Regions from separate parts of the Streptomyces sp. NPDC016640 genome, predicted to be linked through region 1. Evidence: riboswitches for the same ligand, from Rfam matches in the RefSeq annotation. Region 1 holds a riboswitch; the other holds the start of a gene.

Region 1 (10,409 bases):
TCGCCGATGCGCAGACCGGAGGGGCCGACGGCGGGGGCGTCGGCGAACGGCGGATCGCCCTGCTTGCGGACCATGCCGATGTGCCACAGCTGCGGAACGATGGTGCCGCCCGCGGCGTGCACCGCCTCGGCGACCTTCGCCCAGCCGGCGAGCTGCTCCTCCCCGTGGAAGCGGGGGACGCCGTCGCTCTGCCCGGCCGACTCGTGCCCGACGTACGTTCCCTCGGTGACGATCAGTCCCACACCGGCGGCGGCACGGCGGGAGTAGTACGACACGACGTCCTCGCCGGGAACACCGCCGGGCGAGAACATGCGGGTCATCGGCGCCATGGCGATGCGGTTGGGAACGGTCAGGCCGTTGATGGCGACGGGCCGGGACAGGAGTCCGGCGGCGCGGGCGGCTGTCTCCGGAGCGGTGACGGTCACGTGGGGGCTCCTCGCTGGGTACCAATTGGTATGTGCGCATGCATCCAACGCACTTCCACGCCAACCGGCACGCGGGGGAAGACATTCCGCCGTCCCCCACCCGACCCTCTGTGATCCCGGTCACCTCACGAGAATCCCTGGTCCCGCCGGACGCACCGGCGCAGGATGACGGGCATGGGGAACACCACGCGCCGCCGGCGCGACACGGCACGATGAGGACGCGGACCCTGCGGTTCGGCCTGTACGCGGACCCGGAGGGGCTGGCGTGGGTCGACGCGCTCGTCGACGGGGCCGTACGGGCCCGCGGCGCCCGGATCACCGGGCGGACCGTCCTGCGCGCGCTGCCCGGTGGCATGACGACCGCCGACCTCTACGACCACCTGGTCGAGCAGTGGGCCTGGGAGCACCCGGGCCACGACGGCGGCGCGCGCGAACCGGTCGAGCTGCGCGTCCGCCTGGTGTGCTCGCTGCGGACCTGGCGGGCGATCCGCAAGGCGGTGCTGCGGGGCCTGTGCCCCGAGGGCTCGGCGCCGCACACCTGCCGCGTCCCCTGGTGCACCGCGTGAACGGCCCGAGGGCGGCACCCCCTGCCGGAACAGGGGGTGCCGCCCTCGGTCACGCGTCGGACGGATCCGATCCTCGAAGGGATCAGAAGTCCATGTCACCGCCCGGCATGCCGCCGCCGGCCGGCGCGGCGGCCTTCTCCGGCTTGTCGGCGATGACGGCCTCGGTGGTGAGGAACAGCGCGGCGATCGACGCGGCGTTCTGCAGCGCGGAACGCGTCACCTTCGCCGGGTCGATGATGCCTTCCTTGACCAGGTCGACGTACTCGCCGGTCGCGGCGTTCAGGCCGTGGCCCGGGGTCAGGTTGCGCACCTTCTCCACCACGACGCCGCCCTCGAGGCCGGCGTTGACGGCGATCTGCTTCAGCGGGGCCTCGAGCGCGATGCGCACGGCGTTGGCGCCGGTCGCCTCGTCACCCTCGAGCTCCAGCTTCTCGAAGACCTGGGAGGCCTGCAGCAGGGCCACGCCACCACCGGCGACGATGCCCTCCTCGACGGCCGCCTTGGCGTTGCGGACGGCGTCCTCGATGCGGTGCTTGCGCTCCTTGAGCTCCACCTCGGTGGCGGCACCGGCCTTGATGACCGCGACACCGCCGGCGAGCTTCGCCAGGCGCTCCTGCAGCTTCTCGCGGTCGTAGTCCGAGTCGCTGTTCTCGATCTCGGCGCGGATCTGGTTCACGCGGCCCTGGACCTGGTCGGCCGAGCCGGCACCGTCGACGATGGTGGTCTCGTCCTTGGTGATGACGACCTTGCGGGCCTTGCCCAGCAGGTCGAGCGTCGCGTTCTCCAGCTTGAGGCCGACCTCCTCGGAGATGACCTCGCCGCCCGTGAGGATGGCGATGTCGCCGAGCATGGCCTTGCGGCGGTCACCGAAGCCCGGGGCCTTGACGGCGACGGACTTGAAGGTGCCGCGGATCTTGTTGACGACCAGGGTCGACAGGGCCTCGCCCTCGACGTCCTCGGCGATGATCAGCAGCGGCTTGCCCGACTGCATGACCTTCTCCAGGAGCGGGAGCAGGTCCTTGACGTTGGAGACCTTGGAGTTGGCGATCAGGATGTACGGGTCGTCGAGGACGGCCTCCATACGCTCCATGTCGGTGGCGAAGTACGCCGAGATGTAGCCCTTGTCGAAGCGCATACCCTCGGTGAGCTCCAGCTCCAGACCGAAGGTCTGGGACTCCTCGACGGTGATGACGCCTTCCTTGCCGACCTTGTCCATGGCCTCGGCGATGAGCTCGCCGATCTGGGTGTCGGCGGCGGAGATGGAGGCCGTGGAGGCGATCTGCTCCTTGGTCTCGACGTCCTTCGCCTGCTCCAGCAGGGCACCGGAGACGGCCTCGACGGCCTTCTCGATACCGCGCTTCAGGGCCATCGGGTTGGCACCGGCGGCTACGTTGCGCAGGCCCTCCTTGACCAGGGCCTGGGCGAGAACGGTCGCGGTGGTCGTACCGTCGCCGGCGACGTCGTCCGTCTTCTTGGCGACTTCCTTGACCAGCTCGGCGCCGATCTTCTCGTACGGGTCCTCGAGCTCGATCTCCTTGGCGATGGACACACCATCGTTGGTGATCGTGGGGGCGCCCCACTTCTTCTCGAGGACGACGTTGCGGCCCTTGGGGCCGAGCGTCACCTTGACGGCGTCCGCGAGCTGGTTCATGCCGCGCTCGAGGCCGCGCCGCGCCTCCTCGTCGAACGCGATGATCTTGGCCATGTGAAGTGGTCCCTCCAGGACTGGGGGTGATGACTCCAGGACCGCGCCCGCGCCCGCGACGGACGGCTCGCCGGCCTTGTGGTTCCTTGCCCCACGCAGCCTGCGGGCCTCACCGACCCGGTCCTTACGTTGTCACTCTCACCTTCAGAGTGCTAACGCAATGATTAGCACTCGACCCCCTCGAGTGCAAGGCGCGCCCTCGAAGCGGGCTCGATGAGGGGTGGTGGTCGGGTGACGGGCGGGCGCACGAAGCAGGGCGCCCGCCCGTCACCCGAACACGTCCGGGCGCCCCGGCGCGGGCACGGCGAAGGCGACGAAGGCCCGGACACGGACACGGGCACGGGCACGGACACGGACACGGACACGGGCACAGGCCCCGGCGCGGGCACGGCGAAGGGCCCGCACCCCGGGAGGTACGGGCCCTTCGTCAGCAGGAATGCTTGCGGCTGGTAGCGCGTTCAGGCGCTGAGACGAACCATGTCGGCCTGTGGGCCCTTCTGACCCTGCGAGATCTCGAACTCGACCCGCTGGCCTTCTTCGAGGGTGCGGTAACCGTCCATCTGGATCGCGCTGTAGTGGACGAAAACATCCGCACCACCGTCGACCGCGATGAAGCCGTACCCCTTCTCCGCGTTGAACCACTTGACGGTGCCCTGAGCCATGCCTAACTCCCCTATTACTGGCCCTTGCGCAGATCCGCACTTCGCGGATCCGGGTCAGACCTCACCCCCCAACGGTTGGGGGGTGGCGCCGGAACGCGTCGACCGCGGCCGAATGTATCTGCCCAACTGCCGTCTGCAACAGGTCAATCGGGCGAGAAATCTGGACGACGCCGGTCCGGAATCTGGCCAGAATTCATCCGAATTCAGGGCAAGTCGGGCCAGGCAAAAGGGAAACATGCCGCGAATGGGGCCCACACTTTGGCTGCATCCAGTCGGGCGTGCAGCGGGGATCCGGGGTTTTCGATCTCCGGATCGGGAGCGCGTTCCCCGATTCTACCGCGCTCAATCCAATGGAATTGCCCCCTCCGTTTCTCTTACGGAGGGGGCGACGTTCCGAACGCTCGGTAACCGTCATTACCAAAGGTAATGATCAGCCGCCGGCGACCGCCGGGATGATGGAGACGCCCGCACCGTCCGGGGTGGCCGTCTTGAGGCCCTGCTCGAAGCGGACGTCGTCGTCGTTGACGTAGACGTTGACGAACCGGCGCAGCTTGCCCTGGTCGTCCAGGACCCGGGCGGCGATCCCGGCGTGGTTCCTCTCCAGGTCGGCGATGACCTCGCCGAGGTCGGCCCCCTGGGCACTGACCTCGGCCTGCCCACCGGTGTAGGTGCGCAGGATGGTCGGGATGCGGACGGTCACGCTCATGCGAGGCCTGCCTCTCGGAACGACTCCAGGTTGGGGCGGATGGTGGTGGTGAGCCCGGTGCCGGCCACCGCGTCGAGCGTCTTCAGGCCGTCACCGGTGTTGAGCACGACGGTGGTCAGGGCCGGGTCGAGTACGCCGTCGTCGATGAGCTTCCTGGTGACGCCGACCGTCACGCCGCCCGCCGTCTCCGCGAAGATCCCCTCCGTCCGGGCCAGCAGCCTGATCGCCTCGACGATCTGCTCGTCCGTCACGTCCTCCACCGCGCCACCGGTACGCCGCGCGATGTCCAGCACGTACGGCCCGTCCGCCGGGTTGCCGATGGCGAGCGACTTGGCGATGGTGTCCGGCTTCTGCGGGCGCACGACGTCGTGGCCGGCCTTGTAGGCCGTGGACACCGGGGAGCAGCCCTCGGCCTGCGCACCGAAGATCCGGTACGGCTTGTCCTCGACCAGACCGAGCCCGATCAGCTCCTGCAGCCCCTTGTCGATCTTCGTGAGCTGCGAGCCGGAGGCGATCGGGACCACGATCTGGTCGGGGAGCCGCCAGCCGAGCTGCTCGCAGATCTCGTACGCGAGGGTCTTGGACCCCTCCGCGTAGTACGGCCGCAGGTTGACGTTGACGAAGCCCCAGCCCTCGCCGGCCGGGTCGCCGATCAGCTCCGAGCAGAAGCGGTTCACGTCGTCGTAGTTGCCCTCGATGCCGACGAGCTCACCGCCGTAGACGGCGGCCATGACGACCTTGCCCTGCTCCAGGTCGTGCGGGATGAACACGCAGGAGCGGAAGCCGGCCCGGGCCGCCGCGGCGCCCACGGCGCCGGCCAGGTTGCCGGTGGAGGAGCAGGACAGGGTGGTGAAGCCGAAGGCGCGGGCGGCCTCGATGGCCTGGGCGACGACGCGGTCCTTGAAGGAGTGCGTCGGGTTGCCGGAGTCGTCCTTCACGAACAGCTTGCCGGGGTCGACGCCCAGCTCGCGCGCGAGGTTGTCGGCCTGGACGAGCTTGGTCCAGCCGGGGTTGATGTTCGGCTTGGTCGCCACGTCCGCCGGGACGGGCAGCAGGGGCGCGTAGCGCCAGATGTTCGCGGGTCCCGCCTCGATCCGCTCGCGGAGTTCCTCGGTGCCGTACGCGGAGAAGTCGTAGGCGATCTCCAGCGGGCCGAAACACTCCTCGCAGGCGAAGACGGGGCCGAGCGGGACGCGGTGACCGCATTCGCGGCATGAGAGCGCGGCGGCCGGGCCCAGGTCCACGGAGCTGCCGGGAGCGGAATCGGTGGTGCTTGCAACTGTCTGCACAGCCATGTGAGGCGAGGCCCTTTCTCCTCATCTTCCTCACGACGCATCTCGCCGTGAGACGGATTTGGCACCTTCCCGAGCCGGGAGCCTCGCCACGTCCGCGTGACGGGAACCGACTGGAGGGTTGCCGGGGCTTCATCGGGCCGTGTCCCTCTGCCCCTCTGGATGAGCGGTGTTCAGTTATCCGCGCGGTGACCCCGGCGTGCGGTGGTCGTCGGCGTTGTTCAAGACTGTAACCGAAGGCCCGCATGGTTGAGATAGTCGTCCGAACCGCGAGATGGATCACAGGTCAGTGAGGAGCCGGGAAGCGTGCTGGAAGAAGTCGAGCGCTGGCTGGCCGACCGCTCCTGGTCGGTGGCCGACCGCCCGCTCCACCGGGTCCTGGCCGCCAAGCGGGCCACGGGCCGGACGGTGAGCGTGGTGCTGCCCGCACTCAACGAGGAGGCGACGGTCGGCGAGATCGTGTCGGCCATCCGGAACGACCTGGTGCTCCGGGCCCCGCTGGTCGACGAGATCGTGGTGGTCGACTCGGGCTCCACCGACCGCACGGCCGAGCGGGCCGCGGCGGCGGGCGCGACCGTGGTGTCCCGGGACGCGATACTGCCGCGGGTCCCGGCGGTGCCCGGCAAGGGCGAGGTGCTGTGGCGGTCCCTGCTCGCCACCCGCGGCGACATCGTCTGCTTCGTCGACGCGGACCTGCGGGAGTTCTCCTCCGACTTCGTCTCCGGCATCGTCGGCCCGCTGCTCACCGAGCCGGACGTCCACCTGGTCAAGGCCATGTACGACCGTCCGCTCACGCTGCCCGACGGACGCGCCGCCGGCCCGGCGGCCACCGGCCAGGGCGGCCGGGTCACGGAACTGGTGGCCCGCCCGCTGCTGAACATGCACTGGCCCCGGCTGGCCGGTTTCGTCCAGCCGCTCGGCGGCGAGTACGCGGCCCGCCGCACCCTGCTGGAACGGCTTCCCTTCCCCGTCGGCTACGGCGTCGAGCTCGGCATGCTGGTCGACGCCCTGCACCTGGTGGGCCTGGACGCCCTGGCCCAGGTCGACGTCGGCGTCCGCAAGCACCGCCACCAGGACGACCAGGCCCTCGGCCGCATGGCCGCCGCGATCTACCGCACCGCCCAGCTCCGCCTGGCCCGCGGCCATCTGATCCGGCCGTCCCTCACCCAGTTCGAGCGCACGGGCGGCACCTTCGCCCCCCGCACCTTCTCCGTCGACACCGAGGAACGCCCCCCGATGACGGAGATCGCGGAGTACCGGGCCCGCAGGGTGGCCTGACCCCTCGCACCGGGCCGGCGGCGACGTTTGAGTGCCCGGGGGCCGGGCTAGGTTGAGGCGTATGTCTTCTACGTTCGGTGCTGCTCAGGTGCTGGTCGCCTCCAACCGGGGGCCGGTCTCGTACGAGGTGGGTGAGGACGGTTCGCTGCGGGCCAGGCGGGGCGGCGGCGGACTCGTCTCGGGGCTGTCGGCGATCGGGCCGGACGCGGGGGCGCTGTGGGTGTGCTCGGCGCTGTCCGACGGCGACCGCGAGGCCGTGCGGCGCGGGGTCGGCGAGGACGGCGTGCGGATGCTGGACGTGCCCGCGGACGTGCACGCGGACGCGTACAACGGGATCGCCAACTCGGTGCTGTGGTTCGTGCACCACATGCTCTACCAGACGCCGCTGGAGCCGGTCTTCGACGCGGGGTTCCGCCGGCAGTGGGCGTCGTACGAGGCCTACAACCGCGCGTTCGCCGAGGCGCTGGCCGAGGAGGCGGCGCGGGGGGCCGCCGTGGTCGTGCAGGACTACCACCTGACGCTGGTCCCCGGCATGCTCCGCGAACTCCGCCCGGACCTGCGCATCGGTCACTTCTCGCACACGCCCTGGGCGCCGCCGGAGTACTTCCGGATGCTGCCCGACGACATCGCGGAACAGGTGCTGCGCGGGATGCTGGGCGCCGACCGGCTCGGCTTCCTCACCCACCGCTGGGCGGATGCGTTCACCGCGTGCTGCGAGCGGTACACCGGCGGGCTCGGGGAGACCCGGATCGGGGTGCACGGCCTCGGGGCCGACGCCGACTTCCTGCGCGCCCGGTCCCACGAGGCGGACGTCGAGGAGCGGATCGCCGCGCTGCGGGAGGAGATCGGCACGGCTCCCGACGGCGGGGCGCGCCGCACGGTCGTCCGGGTCGACCGCACCGAGCTGTCGAAGAACATCGTGCGCGGTCTGCTGGCGTACCGGCAGCTCCTCGAGGACCGCCCCGAGTGGCGCGAACGCGTCGTGCACGTCGCCTTCGCCTACCCCTCCCGGCAGGACCTCGCCGTGTACCGCGACTACACCGCCGAGGTGCGGCGGGTGGCGGAGGAGATCAACGAGCGGTACGGGACGCCGGACTGGCGGCCGGTCGTGCTGCACGTCAAGGACGACTTCGCGCGCTCGCTGGCCGCCTACCGGCTGGCGGACGTGGCCCTGGTCAACCCGATCCGCGACGGCATGAACCTGGTGGCCAAGGAGGTGCCGGTCGTCTCCGACGCGGGCTGCGCCCTGGTCCTGTCGCGGGAGGCCGGTGCCCACGAGGAACTGGGCGAGGACGCGATCACGGTCAACCCCTACGACGTCTCCGGCACCGCCCGCGCCCTCCACGAGGCCCTGTCCATGCGCCCGGCGGAGCGCACCGAGCGGAGCAAGCGCCTGGCCGCGGCGGCGACCGCGCTCCCGCCGGCCCGGTGGTTCCTGGACCAGCTGAACGCGCTGCGGGACGGCGTCCCCGGCTGACCGGTGGGCGGGTGTGGCCGATCACGCACGCGTGCGACCCCGCGGGCGTGGATAGGTTGGCGGTATGGGCAGTCATACGGATTCCACGGACCCTCGGGACAAGGGCGCGCGCGGCGGGGGCGCCGGTGATCTGCCGGCGCCGGGATCGCCGGCCGGGCGGGAAGGGCTGGACGCGCTGCTCGCGCGGCCGGCGAAGGCGCTGATCGCGCTCGACTTCGACGGGACGCTCGCGCCGATCGTGGCCGATCCCGAGCAGGCCCGCGCGCACCCCGGCGCGGTGGCCGCGCTCGCCGCGCTCGCGCCGAAGGTGGCCTCGGTCGCGGTCGTCACCGGCCGGCCGGCCGCGGTGGCGGTGCGGCTCGGCGGTTTCGCCGGCGTGGCCGGACTGGAGCACCTGGTCGTCCTCGGCCACTACGGCGCCGAGCGCTGGGACGCCGTCACCGGCACGGTCACCGCGCCCGCCCCGCACCCGGGCGTCGCCGCCGCCCGCGCGGAGCTGCCGGGGCTGCTCGACCGGGCCGGCGCCCGGCGGGGCACCTGGGTCGAGGACAAGGGCCGGGCGGTGGCCGTGCACACCCGCAGGGCCGAGGACCCGCAGGCCGCCTGGGAGGCGCTGCGCGAGCCGGTGACCGGCCTCGCCACCCGGCACGGCCTGATCGTCGAGCCCGGCCGCCTGGTCCTGGAGCTGCGGCCGCCCGGCATGGACAAGGGCGTCGCCCTGACGGAGTACGCCCGGGACATCGGCGCGCAGACGGTCCTCTACGCCGGTGACGACCTGGGCGACCTGCCCGCCTACACCGCGGTCGACGAGCTGCGCGCCACCGGGACGCCGGGGCTCCTGGTGTGCAGCGGCAGCGACGAGGTCACGGAGGTGCGGGACCGCGCCGACGTGGTGACCGACGGACCCGGGGGGGTCGTGCGGCTGCTCCGGGCGCTGGCGGACCGGATCGGCTGACGGCGCCCTCAGCGCTCCGCGCGGCGGGCGTCCCGTACGCGGCGCAGGCGGTTGACCGTCACCGGGTCGTGCGCGAGGGCGCGCGGGTCGTCGAGGAGGGCGTTGAGGAGCTGGTAGTAGCGCACCGGCGCCAGGCCCAGTTCCTCGCGGATCGTCCGTTCCTTGACGCCGGGGCCGGCGAAGCCGCGGCGTTCCAGCGCGAGGATGTCCCGCTCGCGCCGGGCCAGCCCGCCGGCCTCGTGCTCCGCCTCGCCCTCGCCCCGCTGGTCCATGTCCCGCAGGCTACTCCGTGCTCTCCGCGCGCGTCGCCGTCGCCTGGAGTGCGCCGAGGACGCCCTCGGGGCTGCCGTTCGGGCCGACCGCCTTGCCGATCTGCTTCTTGACGGCCGCGTTGACCGCCGCCCAGGAGGTCTTGCCGACCGGGTAGAGCTCGGAGGTGGGCAGCTGGTCGAGGAAGGGCTTGAGGGCCCGGCCCTCCTCGGACGCGGCCATCGCGCGGGACGCGGAGTTGGTGACCGGCAGCAGGTCGTACCGGCGGGAGAAGCCGAGCACGCTCTCCTCGCTGTAGACGAGGTCGAGGAAGTCGCCGACCTGGTCGCGGTGGCCGTTCTCGCTGAAGGCCGTCATCCAGTCGGCGACGCCGAGCGTGGACGGGCTCTCGCCGTCGGCACCCGGCGTCGGCACCATGCCGAACTCCACGCCCTTCTGCTCGGCCATCCCCATCAACGAGGGGTGCCCGTTGAGCATGCCGACGTCACCGGCCGCGAACGCGGCGAACGCGTCGGCCCGGTTGAGCTCGCCGGGCGCGACGGGACCGGTGAGGCTCTTGCCGACCAGCTCGTCCTTCAGCCAGGTGAAGGTCTGGACGTTCTGCACGGAGTCGATGCTGTAGGTGCCCGTCAGGTCCGTGTAGCCGCCCTCGCCGCCGAGCAGCCACTGCATGGTCTCGGCCTGCGCCTCCTCCGGGCCGAGCGGCAGCGCGTACGGGTACTTCACTCCCTCGGCCCTGAGCGCCTCGGCGCCGGCGGCGAGCTCGGCCCAGGTCTTCGGCGGGGTGATGCCGGCCTCGGCGAACAGCTTCTTGTTGTAGAACAGCACGCGCGTGGAGGAGGCGAACGGCATGCCGTACTGCACGCTGTTGACCTCGCCCGCGGCGGAGAGCTGCGGGAGGAAGTCCGCCTGGACGGGGATGGAGAGCAGGTCGCCGGCCTGGTAGAGCTTCCCCTCGGCCGCGTAGTCGGCGTACGCGCCGATCTGCGCCATGTCCGGCGGGTCGCCCGCGTCGACCATCTCCCTGACCTTGCGGTCGACGTCGCTCCAGGAGTAGACGCTGACCTCGACCT
Region 2 (10,409 bases), on a different contig from region 1:
CACCGGCAAGCCCGGCTTCGAGACCCGCAACGGCGTCAAGGTCGTCCTCGCCAGGGAACGCCTCGTACGTATGCGCAGCACCACCGTCGGCATCGCCGAGGGCTCGGCCGAGTCGTACGACATGGACGTCCACTTCGCCACCCGGGTCACCTGGAGCGGCGAGTACCTGCACGCCGCCCCGTGGTCCGTCGGCTCCCAGGGCTCCGCCAACGTCAGCCACGGCTGCGTCGGCATGAACACCACGAACGCCGAGTGGTTCTTCGACACCGTGCGCGCGGGCGACGTCGTCGAGGTGGTGAACTCCGCCGGCGACACCATGGAGCCCTTCGGCAACGGCTACGGCGACTGGAACCTCGACTGGACCGAGTGGCGCGCGGGCAGTGCCCTGACCTCCGGCACGGCTGCGGACCCCGGGGAGTCGGCCCGCCTCCGGCCGGCGGCGGTGTGACCCCCGGGGGCGCGGGAAAGGCGCGCGACCGGCCACGGGGGCCCCGCGGCCGCACCACCACGGCACGGATCGGGCTCCTAGACGCTCTGCAGGAACCTCTGCCGCAGCAGGGCCGCCAGCGCCGAGGCGAACTCCACCGGCTCCACCGGCAGGGTGACCGCGCCCTCGGCGCGACTCCACGTCGCGAGCCACGCGTCCTGCGGCCGCCCGATCAGCAGGAGCACCGGCGGACAGCGGAAGACCTCGTCCTTGATCTGCCGGCACATCCCCATGCCGCCCATCGGCACGGCCTCACCGTCCAGCACGCACACGTCGATGCCGCCCCGGTCCAGTTCCTTCAGCACGGCCGCCGGGGTCGCGCACTCCACGAACTCCACGAGGGGCACGTCCGGGGCCGGCCGCCGGCCGGTGGCGAGCCGCACCTGCTCCCGGGTGTGGGCGTCGTCGCTGTAGACCAGCACCGTGGCGGTCGCCTGCATTGTTCCTCCGCGCGTAAGAGAGAGGGCATCGCTCTGTCGGGAACTTCGGGTACCGATGGCGCGGATGCTACCCCTTCGAACCGCTTGTCAACACTGGTTCGGACATGGCTTCGAAGGGGCGCCCGGTGGGCCATACGGGCAGTACAGGACGGGCGAACACACCGAACGGCACCCCCGGGAGTGAGGGCGGGATAAGCGACCGACATAATGTCGGCGTGGCGACAGCAACGACAGTAGATACCGGGCACGCGCACCCGTCGGTCAACCGGCCGAACCTCACCAGCGTCGGAACCATCATCTGGCTGAGTTCCGAGCTGATGTTCTTCGCGGCCCTCTTCGCGATGTACTTCACCCTGCGATCGGTGACCGGACCCGACTTCTGGTCGGAGAAGGCCGACAGCCTGAACTTCCCGTTCTCGGCGGCGAACACCACGATCCTGGTGCTTTCCTCCCTCACCTGCCAGCTCGGCGTGTTCGCCGCCGAGCGCGGTGACGTGAAGAAGCTCCGGACGTGGTTCATCGTCACGTTCATCATGGGCGCGGTCTTCATCGGCGGTCAGGTCTTCGAGTACACCGAGCTGGTCAAGCACGAGGGCCTGTCCCTCTCCTCCGACCCGTACGGCTCGGTGTTCTACCTGACCACCGGCTTCCACGGCCTGCACGTGACGGGCGGTCTCATCGCCTTCCTGCTGGTCCTGGGCCGGACCTACGCGGCCCGGAGATTCACCCACGAGCAGGCGACCGCGGCCATCGTCGTGTCCTACTACTGGCACTTCGTCGATGTCGTCTGGATCGGCCTCTTCGCCACGATCTACATGATCAAGTAACCGGGCCACATCCGCGCGCGCTCGAAGCGGCGCACCCAACAGAAGCATCGACGCAGAAGATCCTGACACCGGGGTAATCCGTGAAAAAGCTCTCCGCACGACGACGCCATCCGCTGGCGGCGCTCGTCGTCCTACTCCTCGCGCTGGCATGCACCGGGGGGCTGTACGCCGTGTTCGCACCCGCGGACAAGGCGCAGGCCGACGAAACCGCCCAGTCCCTCACCATCGAGGAGGGCAAGAAGCTCTATACGGTCGGCTGCGCGAGCTGCCACGGCACCGGCGGTCAGGGCACCTCCGACGGCCCGACCCTGGTGGGCGTGGGCGCCGCGGCCGTCGACTTCCAGGTGGGCACCGGCCGCATGCCGGCCGCCACCTCGCAGGCCGCGCAGCTCCCGGACAAGAAGGCCGTCTACACCCAGGCCCAGATCGACCAGCTGGCGGCGTACATCTCCTCCCTGGGCGCCGGCCCGGCCGTCCCGACCGAGCAGCAGTACGGCCCCGAGGGCGCCGACATCGCCAAGGGCGGCGAGCTGTTCCGCAACAACTGCGCGCAGTGCCACAACTTCACCGGCAAGGGCGGTGCGCTCACCCACGGCAAGTACGCCCCGACCCTGGAGGGCGTCGCCCCCAAGTACATCTACGAGGCCATGCTCACCGGCCCGCAGAGCATGCCCGTTTTCCCCGACAGCGCGCTGTCGGAGCAGAACAAGAAGGACGTCATCGCGTACCTGCACGCGGTCAACGGCGAAGAGACCGAGAGCTTCGGCGGCCTCGAGCTGGGTGGCCTCGGGCCGGTCGCCGAGGGTCTGTTCGGATGGATCTTCGGACTGGGCACGCTGGTCGCGGTCGCCGTCTGGGTCGCCGCTCGGACCGCAAAGGCCAAGAAGTCATGAGTAGCCAAGACATTCCCGAAGAGAACCTGCCCGCCGCGCGGGACACCACCCGTGGCGCGGTGAAGCTCGCCGACGACCGGAACCCGTTCGCCGACCCGGGCCTGCCGCCCCACGAGCACCGGATCCAGGACCTCGACGAGCGGGCCGCCAAGCGGTCCGAGCGCACGGTCGCCCTGCTGTTCACGGTGTCGATGCTGGCCACCATCGGCTTCATCGTGTCGTACGTCACGATCCCGGTGGACCGGGTGGTCCACATCTTCCCGCTCGGTCACGTCAGCGCGCTGAACTTCGCGCTCGGCATGACGCTCGGTCTCGCCCTGTTCGCCATCGGCGCCGGCGCGGTCCACTGGGCCCGCACGCTGATGTCGGACCACGAGCTCGCCGACGAGCGGCACCCGATCGAGGCCTCCCCCGAGGTCAAGGCGAAGGTCATGGACGACTTCCGCCAGGGTGCCAAGGAGTCGGTGCTGGGCCGCCGCAAGCTGATCCGCAACACGATGTTCGGCGCGCTCGCCCTGTTCCCGCTCTCCGGCGTGGTGCTGCTGCGCGACCTCGGACCCCTGCCGGGCACCAAGCTGCGCCACACGCTGTGGTCCAAGGGCAAGCTGCTCGTCAACATGAACACGAACGAGCCGTTGCGGCCGTCCGACCTCACCCTGGGCTCGCTGACCTTCGCCAAGCCCGAGGGCCTGGAGGAGCACGACCACGGCTTCCAGACGGAGATCGCCAAGGCCGCCCTGATGCTGGTCCGCATCCAGCCGGACGACATCAAGGACAAGCGCTCGCTCGAGTGGTCGCACGAGGGCATCCTCGCCTACTCGAAGATCTGCACCCACGTCGGCTGCCCGATCTCCCTGTACGAGCAGCAGACGCACCACGCGCTGTGCCCCTGCCACCAGTCCACCTTCGACCTCGCCGACGGCGCCCGGGTGATCTTCGGTCCCGCCGGTCACGCCCTGCCGCAGCTGCGCATCGGCGTGAACGACGAGGGCTACCTCGAGGCGCTCGGCGACTTCGACGAGCCCGTCGGGCCTGCTTTCTGGGAGCGCGGATGAGCACCACCAACTCCACCACGCATACATCGGCCGCCGACGCGTCGGGCCGCTCCCGCGCGAAGGCGCCGGCCGGCGAACGCGTCGCCGACTGGGCCGACGGCCGGCTGGGGATCTACTCCCTGGCCAAGGCCAACATGCGCAAGATCTTCCCCGACCACTGGTCGTTCATGCTGGGTGAGATCTGCCTCTACAGCTTCCTCATCATCATCCTCACGGGTGTGTACCTGACGCTGTTCTTCCACCCGTCGATGAACGAGGTGGAGTACCACGGCTCCTACGTCCCGCTGCAGGGACAGCTGATGAGCGAGGCCTACAAGTCGACGCTGGACATCAGCTTCGACGTCCGGGGCGGTCTGCTGATCCGGCAGATCCACCACTGGGCCGCGCTGGTCTTCCTGGCCGGCATGTTCGTGCACATGATGCGCGTGTTCTTCACCGGCGCGTTCCGCAAGCCGCGTGAGATCAACTGGCTGTTCGGCTTCCTGCTGTTCGTCCTGGGCATGTTCACCGGCTTCACCGGTTACTCGCTCCCGGACGACCTGCTCTCCGGCACCGGTATCCGCTTCATGGAGGGCGCGATCCTGTCCGTGCCGATCGTCGGCACGTACCTGTCGTTCTTCCTCTTCGGCGGCGAGTTCCCCGGCGACGACTTCGTGGCCCGGTTCTTCTCGATCCACGTCCTGCTGCTGCCGGGCATCATGCTCGGCCTCGTGGTGGCGCACCTGATCCTGGTCTTCTACCACAAGCACACGCAGTTCGCGGGCCCCGGCAAGAACAACGACAATGTCGTCGGCATGCCGCTGCTGCCGGTCTACATGGCCAAGGCCGGAGGCTTCTTCTTCCTGGTCTTCGGTGTGCTCGCGGCCGTCTCGGCGATCGCCACGATCAACCCGATCTGGGCACTCGGCCCGTACCGGCCGGACATGGTCTCCACCGGCGCCCAGCCCGACTGGTACATGGGCTTCTCCGAGGGTCTGATCCGTGTGATGCCGGGCTGGGAGATCAACTTCTGGGGTCACACGCTCGTCCTGGGCGTGTTCATCCCGCTGCTGATCTTCCCGCTGGTCCTGGTGTCGATCGCGGTCTACCCGTTCATCGAGTCCTGGGTCACCGGCGACAAGCGCGAGCACCACATCCTGGACCGCCCGCGCAACGCCCCGACCCGCACCGCGTTCGGCGTCGCGTGGATCACGCTGTACGTCGTGCTCCTCATCGGTGGTGGCAACGACCTGTTCGCCACCCACTTCCACCTGTCGATCAACGCCATCACCTGGTTCGTGCGGGTCGCGTTCTTCGTCGCGCCGGTCCTGGCGTTCATCGTCACCAAGCGGATCTGCCTCGGCCTGCAGCGCCGGGACAGGGACAAGGTGCTGCACGGCCGCGAGTCGGGCATCATCAAGCGCCTGCCGCACGGTGAGTTCATCGAGGTCCACGAGCCGCTCAGCCAGGAGCAGCTGCACACCCTCACCGCGCACGAGCAGTACAAGCCGGTCGAGATCGGCCCGACGGTCGACGAGAACGGTGTCCGGCGCAAGGTCGGCGCGACGGAGAAGCTGCGCGCCAGGCTGAGCAAGGGGTACTACGGCGAGGACGCGCAGGTCGCGAAGCCGACCGTCGAGGAGTACAAGGAGATCACCAGCGGCCACGGCCACCACTGATCACCGGTTCGCCTCACCCGAGTCGCCACACGACGGCGAAGGGCCCCCGTCCGTTCCGCGGACGGGGGCCCTTCGCCGTCCCCGGACCTGGATAGGGTGGGTGCGGGACCCCCGCGGTCCCGGAACTCCTCTACGACGATCAGGAGCGGCCGATGAGCGCTGTGACCCCCGCTGGAGGCGACACCGCGGCGGGCCGCTCCTGGCCCGCCCTGCTGAACGGACTGCTGGACGGACGGAACCTGTCCGCCGACGACACCGCCTGGGCGATGGACCTGATCATGCGCGGCGAGGCGAGTGACGCGCAGATCGCCGGGTTCGCGGTGTCCCTGCGGGCCAAGGGCGAGACCGTCGAGGAGATCACCGGCTGCGTCCGTGCGCTGTACGACCACGCCCATGTGATCGAGGTGCCGGGAGACACCGTCGACATCGTCGGCACCGGCGGGGACGGCGCGAAGACGGTGAACATCTCCACGATGTCCTCGATCGTCGTGGCCGGCACCGGCGCGAAGGTCGTCAAGCACGGCAACCGGGCGGCGTCCTCGGCATCCGGTGCCTCCGACGTCCTGGAGAAGCTCGGCGTCAACCTGGAGCTGACCCCGCGGCGGGTGGCCGAGGTCGCCGAGGAGGCCGGGATCACCTTCTGCTTCGCGGTGAAGTTCCACCCGGCGCTGCGCCACGTGGCCGCCGCCCGGGGACAGCTGGGCATCCGTACGGTGTTCAACTTCCTCGGTCCGCTGGCCAACCCGGCACGGGTCAAGGCCCAGGCGGTCGGGGTCGCCGACCCGCGGATGGCCCCGATCATGGCCGGTGTGTTCGCCGCACGCGGCCACTCCTCACTGGTGTTCCGCGGCGACGACGGCCTGGACGAGCTGACCACCACCGCCACCTCGCGGGTGTGGGTGGTCCGGGACGGCGAGGTCACCGAGGAGGCCTTCGACCCGCGCGACGCCGGTCTCGACCTGGTGCCCGTGGAAGCGCTGCGCGGCGCGGACGCCTCGTACAACGCCGAGGTCGCCCGGCGGCTGCTGGACGGCGAGCGCGGCCCCGTACGGGACGCGGTGCTGCTGAACTCGGCGGCGGCGCTGGTCGCCCTGGAGCCGGGCCCCGGAACCCTCACCGAGCAGATCCGTGCAGGGATGGCGCGGGCGGCCGAGGCGATCGACTCGGGGGCCGCCGGGCGGGTCCTGGAGCGCTGGGTGGCCGTCAGCAACGCGTAGCGGCCCGACGGCGGACGTCCCGCGATCCGGACCCGGGTTGCGGGACTCGATCACTTCACGTACGTTCCTCTCCAGGTCATGAGTGACAGCCATCAGGCCCCGGCCGGCTGTCCGGCAACCCTCCGTCCGTGGCGGGGTGCCCCGGGTGAAGACCAGGCCGATGGGCAGCAGGGCGCGTCGGCAAGCGCGGACCCCTCGCACGCTGTGAACAGCGTGGGGCCAGGGGTCCTGGTCGTCGAGGAGCCTTCCGTGAGCAAGCGAATGCGCTAGGGCCGCAGAGCCCCGCCTCCGCACACCCCCTTTCTCTTCCCCCCGTGCTCGAGCGATGTGTGCTCGCGCGGCGGTTCCGCCTGCCTCACCGGGAGTTGCGCCATGTCCGTCTCCACCGCTGCCGTCGGCCAGTCCGTCTGTTCCCCGCTGCCCGTTCTGGGCCGGGACGTCACCGTCCCCCTCGTCACGGGCGGCGAGGTCGCCTACGCCGCGCTCGACTACGCCGCCAGCGCGCCCGCGCTCCAGCGCGTCTGGGACGACGTGGCCGCGTACGCGCCGTACTACGGCAGCGTCCACCGCGGCGCCGGGTACCTCTCCCAGCTCTCCACCGACCTGTTCGAGAACGCCCGCCGCACCGTCGCCGAGTTCCTCGACTGCCGCACCGGCGACCAGGTGGTGTTCACCCGGTCCACCACCGACTCCCTCAACCTGCTCGCCGCCGCGCTCCCCGACGGCTGCGAGGTCTTCGTCTTCGAGACCGAGCACCACGCCTCCCTGCTGCCCTGGGGGTCCGCCCGCGGCACGCGCCTCACCTGCCTCGACGCCCCGAGCAGCCCGCGGCAGGCCGTGGAGACCCTGGAGCGCGCCCTCGCCGGCCGTGACCCCCGCGGGCCCGCCCTGGTCTGCGTCACCGGCGCATCCAACGTCACCGGCGAGCTGTGGCCCGTACGGGAACTGGCCGCCGCCGCGCACGCGCACGGTGCCCGGATCGTGCTGGACGCCGCCCAGCTCGCCCCGCACCACCCGGTGAGCCTCCGCGACCTGGACGTCGACTGGGTCGCGTTCTCCGGGCACAAGCTGTACGCCCCCTTCGGCTCCGGTGTGCTGGCCGGCCGCGCCGACTGGCTGCGGCAGGCCGAGCCCTACCTCGCGGGCGGCGGCGCCAGCCGCAAGGTCACCCGCCGCGCGGACGGGGGAGTGGACGTGGAGTGGCACGACGGCGCCGCCCGCCACGAGGCCGGATCCCCCAACGTCATCGGCGCCTACGCCATCGCCTCCGCCTGCAAGGCGCTCACCGAGGCCGGTTTCGAGGCGCTGCTCGCCCATGAGGAGCGGCTGATCCGCACGGTGCGCGACGGGCTCGCGGACGTTCCCCAGGTGCGGTTCCTGTCCCTGTTCGGGGACGACGCCCCGCGCGTCGGCGTGCTCTCCTTCGTCGTCGAGGGCTGGAACAGCTCCCACTTCGCCGCCGCGCTGTCCGCCGAGTACGGCATCGGCGTACGGGACGGGCTGTTCTGCGCGCACCCGCTGGTGCGCACGCTGCTCGGCGGTGACCCGCAGGCCCAGGGCGAGTGCGGCGCCCCCGAGGCGGCGCCCGGGGAGAAGTCCCTCAACGCCATCCGGGTCAGCTTCGGCGCGGGCACGCCGGACGAGCACGTGGAGCGGTTCGTGCGGGCGGTGCGGGAACTGGTGCGGGACGGGGCGCGCTGGAGCTACCGCACGGTGGACGGCCGCTGCGTGCCGAATCCCTCCGCCCGGGCGTGACGGTGCCGGTCCGCCGGGTGCGGCGGCGAGCGCCGAGGCCGTGCCCTCACCGCCGTCGACCAGCGGGATCCGGTCGAGCTCGGCGTCCGATGCGTTCCTCGCCCTCGACGATCAGAATCCGGTTCATGTGCGCGTCTCCTCCCGCGATCGGTCCAGCGTCAGTACGAAGGTGGCGCCGCCGCCCTCGGTGTCGTACAGGCGGACCAGGCCGCCGTGGCCCTCCGCGATCGCCCTGACGATCGACAGGCCGAGTCCGGCGCCCGAGCCGCGCGCGCCACGCCGGGCGGTGCCGCGCCTGCCGTGGACGTCGGGGTGGGCGAGCCGCTGTCCAGTTCGACGCGCGGCGGCACCTCGGGGGCGCGGGACTGTCGGCGAGCGCGAAGCTGGTCGCGGCGGCGCCCAGCGGGATCAGTACGACGGCGGCCAGGGCCGCCATCCGGCGAGTGAGGACCATGGACCCGATCCTGCGCGCCGGACCGCAGGGCCCGGATGGGTCCAGGATGAGGAACCCTTCATCTCCTCCGCGCCGGCCGGCCTCAGCTGTCCAGCCCGATGGCGAACGCCGCCTCCAGGTCGTGCTGCGAGTACGTGCGGAACGCCACGTGCGTGTCGGTGCCCTCCACCCCCGGGATCTTGCTGATCCGGCCGGGGATCACCTCCGCCAGGTCCTCGTGCTCACGGACCCGGACCATGGCGATCAGGTCGTAGGTGCCGGTGACGGAGAAGACCTCGCTGACGCTGTCCAGCGCGGCGATCCGCTCCGCGATCTCGGGGATCCGGTCCACGCTGGTCTTGATGAGGACGATCGCGGTGATCACGGCTGGTTCTCTCCCTCGGGGGCCGGAGCAGGGGCGGACTTCACTGTAGTCGCCCTGCCGGAACACACCCACGCGCAGCCGAAGCCCAGGCCGAACCCCACCACGTGCGCCAGGTACGCCACCCCCGGCCCCTGGGCCGCCCGCCCCGCCGCCACCCACTGCAACGCCGCCCAGCACGGCAGCACCACCCAGGCCGGCAGACGTACCGGCAGGAAGAACAGGAACGGCAGGAGGCTGGTCACCCGCGCCCGGGGGAACAGGAGGAGGAACGCGCCGAGGACCGCCGAGACCGCCCCCGAGGCACCGACCAGGGACCGCTCGGAGCCGGCGTTGGCGGCGGCGTACCCCAGCAGCGCGAGGTAGCCGCAGCCGGCGTAGCACAGGGTGAACCGCACCCGGCCCATCCGTGCCTCGGTCATCGTGCCGAAGACCTGGAGGAAGAGCATGTTGCCGAGCAGGTGCACCCAGCTGCCGTGCACGAACAGCGCGGTGGCGGGGGTGAGGACGGCCCCGGGTGAACCCTCGAACAGGTCTGCGGGAATCACGCCCCAGCGCCGGAAATAGGCCCGCCGCGCCGCGGCCAGCTCCTCCCCGGAGCCGTGGGCCGGATCGAGGCCGGAGGCGGGCCCGACCAGGAAGAGCAGGCAGCACAGGACGATGAGGGCGCGGGTGACCGGCGCCGGGGTGCCCCGGATCGCCCCGGCCGCCGACGCGCCCCAGTTGCGGATCATGACCACAGAGCATGACGTAACCGGACACAACCGCACGGACCGCCTCGCCGTCGTGGGCGGGCGGGCGGCGGGGACCCGCCAGGCCTTAGGGTTACCGCCACACGCCCCGGGCGGGCCGGTGCGTCACGGACACTGGAAGGAAGGCGAACAGCCACGATGACGGTTCCTCTGCCGACCGCCTCGACGCGGTGGCGCTGCACCCTCTGCGGCAACCTCACGCGCTTCGACGTGACCCGCTCGTCGAAGGTCGTCGAGTACGTCCACCTCGACCTGGCCGGGGAGCCCGCGGTCGAGGAGCGCGAGGTGCTCGATGAGACGATCGAGTCGGTGCGCTGCCGCTGGTGCAACGCGGTGGACCAGGTGGAACTCGTGGACAGGCCGGGCGCCGGCTCCTGAGCAGGAGCGGGCCCCGCGGACGGCGACCCCGCACACGGGGGCGCACACAGGCATGGGGGTGTGACGGATGGCGGAGACCATGGGCGAGGGGCCGCAGGACGGCGCCGCCGAGGTGCTCGACCGCCCGCTGCC

What was found. A riboswitch is a leader RNA that binds a small molecule or an ion and turns the genes downstream of it on or off. The one in region 1 is predicted to bind S-adenosylmethionine.
Region 2: it holds a riboswitch for S-adenosylmethionine, as region 1 does, so the genes downstream of both, ACF07S_RS13075 (aminotransferase class V-fold PLP-dependent enzyme) here and thrC (threonine synthase) in region 1, are expected to answer to the same signal.

What each region holds. Positions count from the first base shown of each region.
Region 1 covers NZ_JBIBRG010000003.1:381,506-391,914, forward strand. The annotation lists gene ACF07S_RS08610 (NADH:flavin oxidoreductase) at 1-425, opposite strand, end outside; gene ACF07S_RS08615 (hypothetical protein) at 638-991, shown strand; gene groL (chaperonin GroEL) at 1,074-2,696, opposite strand; gene ACF07S_RS08625 (cold-shock protein) at 3,155-3,358, opposite strand; gene ACF07S_RS08630 (MoaD/ThiS family protein) at 3,789-4,064, opposite strand; gene thrC (threonine synthase) at 4,061-5,359, opposite strand; SAM riboswitch class I at 5,378-5,525, opposite strand; gene ACF07S_RS08640 (glucosyl-3-phosphoglycerate synthase) at 5,663-6,634, shown strand; gene ACF07S_RS08645 (trehalose-6-phosphate synthase) at 6,696-8,111, shown strand; gene otsB (trehalose-phosphatase) at 8,176-9,066, shown strand; gene ACF07S_RS08655 (DUF3263 domain-containing protein) at 9,075-9,338, opposite strand; gene ACF07S_RS08660 (extracellular solute-binding protein) at 9,349-10,409, opposite strand, start outside.
Region 2 covers NZ_JBIBRG010000005.1:216,952-227,360, reverse strand. The annotation lists gene ACF07S_RS13110 (Ig-like domain-containing protein) at 1-448, shown strand, start outside; gene ACF07S_RS13105 (hypothetical protein) at 526-927, opposite strand; gene ACF07S_RS13100 (heme-copper oxidase subunit III) at 1,143-1,754, shown strand; gene ACF07S_RS13095 (c-type cytochrome) at 1,835-2,647, shown strand; gene ACF07S_RS13090 (Rieske 2Fe-2S domain-containing protein) at 2,644-3,702, shown strand; gene ACF07S_RS13085 (cytochrome bc complex cytochrome b subunit) at 3,699-5,360, shown strand; gene trpD (anthranilate phosphoribosyltransferase) at 5,513-6,577, shown strand; SAM riboswitch class IV at 6,652-6,770, shown strand; gene ACF07S_RS13075 (aminotransferase class V-fold PLP-dependent enzyme) at 6,950-8,332, shown strand; partial or broken gene ACF07S_RS13070 (ATP-binding protein) at 8,456-8,629, opposite strand; partial or broken gene ACF07S_RS13065 (small secreted hydrophilic protein) at 8,614-8,786, opposite strand; gene ACF07S_RS13060 (Lrp/AsnC family transcriptional regulator) at 8,869-9,150, opposite strand; gene ACF07S_RS13055 (rhomboid family intramembrane serine protease) at 9,147-9,881, opposite strand; gene ACF07S_RS13050 (hypothetical protein) at 10,038-10,277, shown strand; gene ACF07S_RS13045 (NYN domain-containing protein) at 10,345-10,409, shown strand, end outside.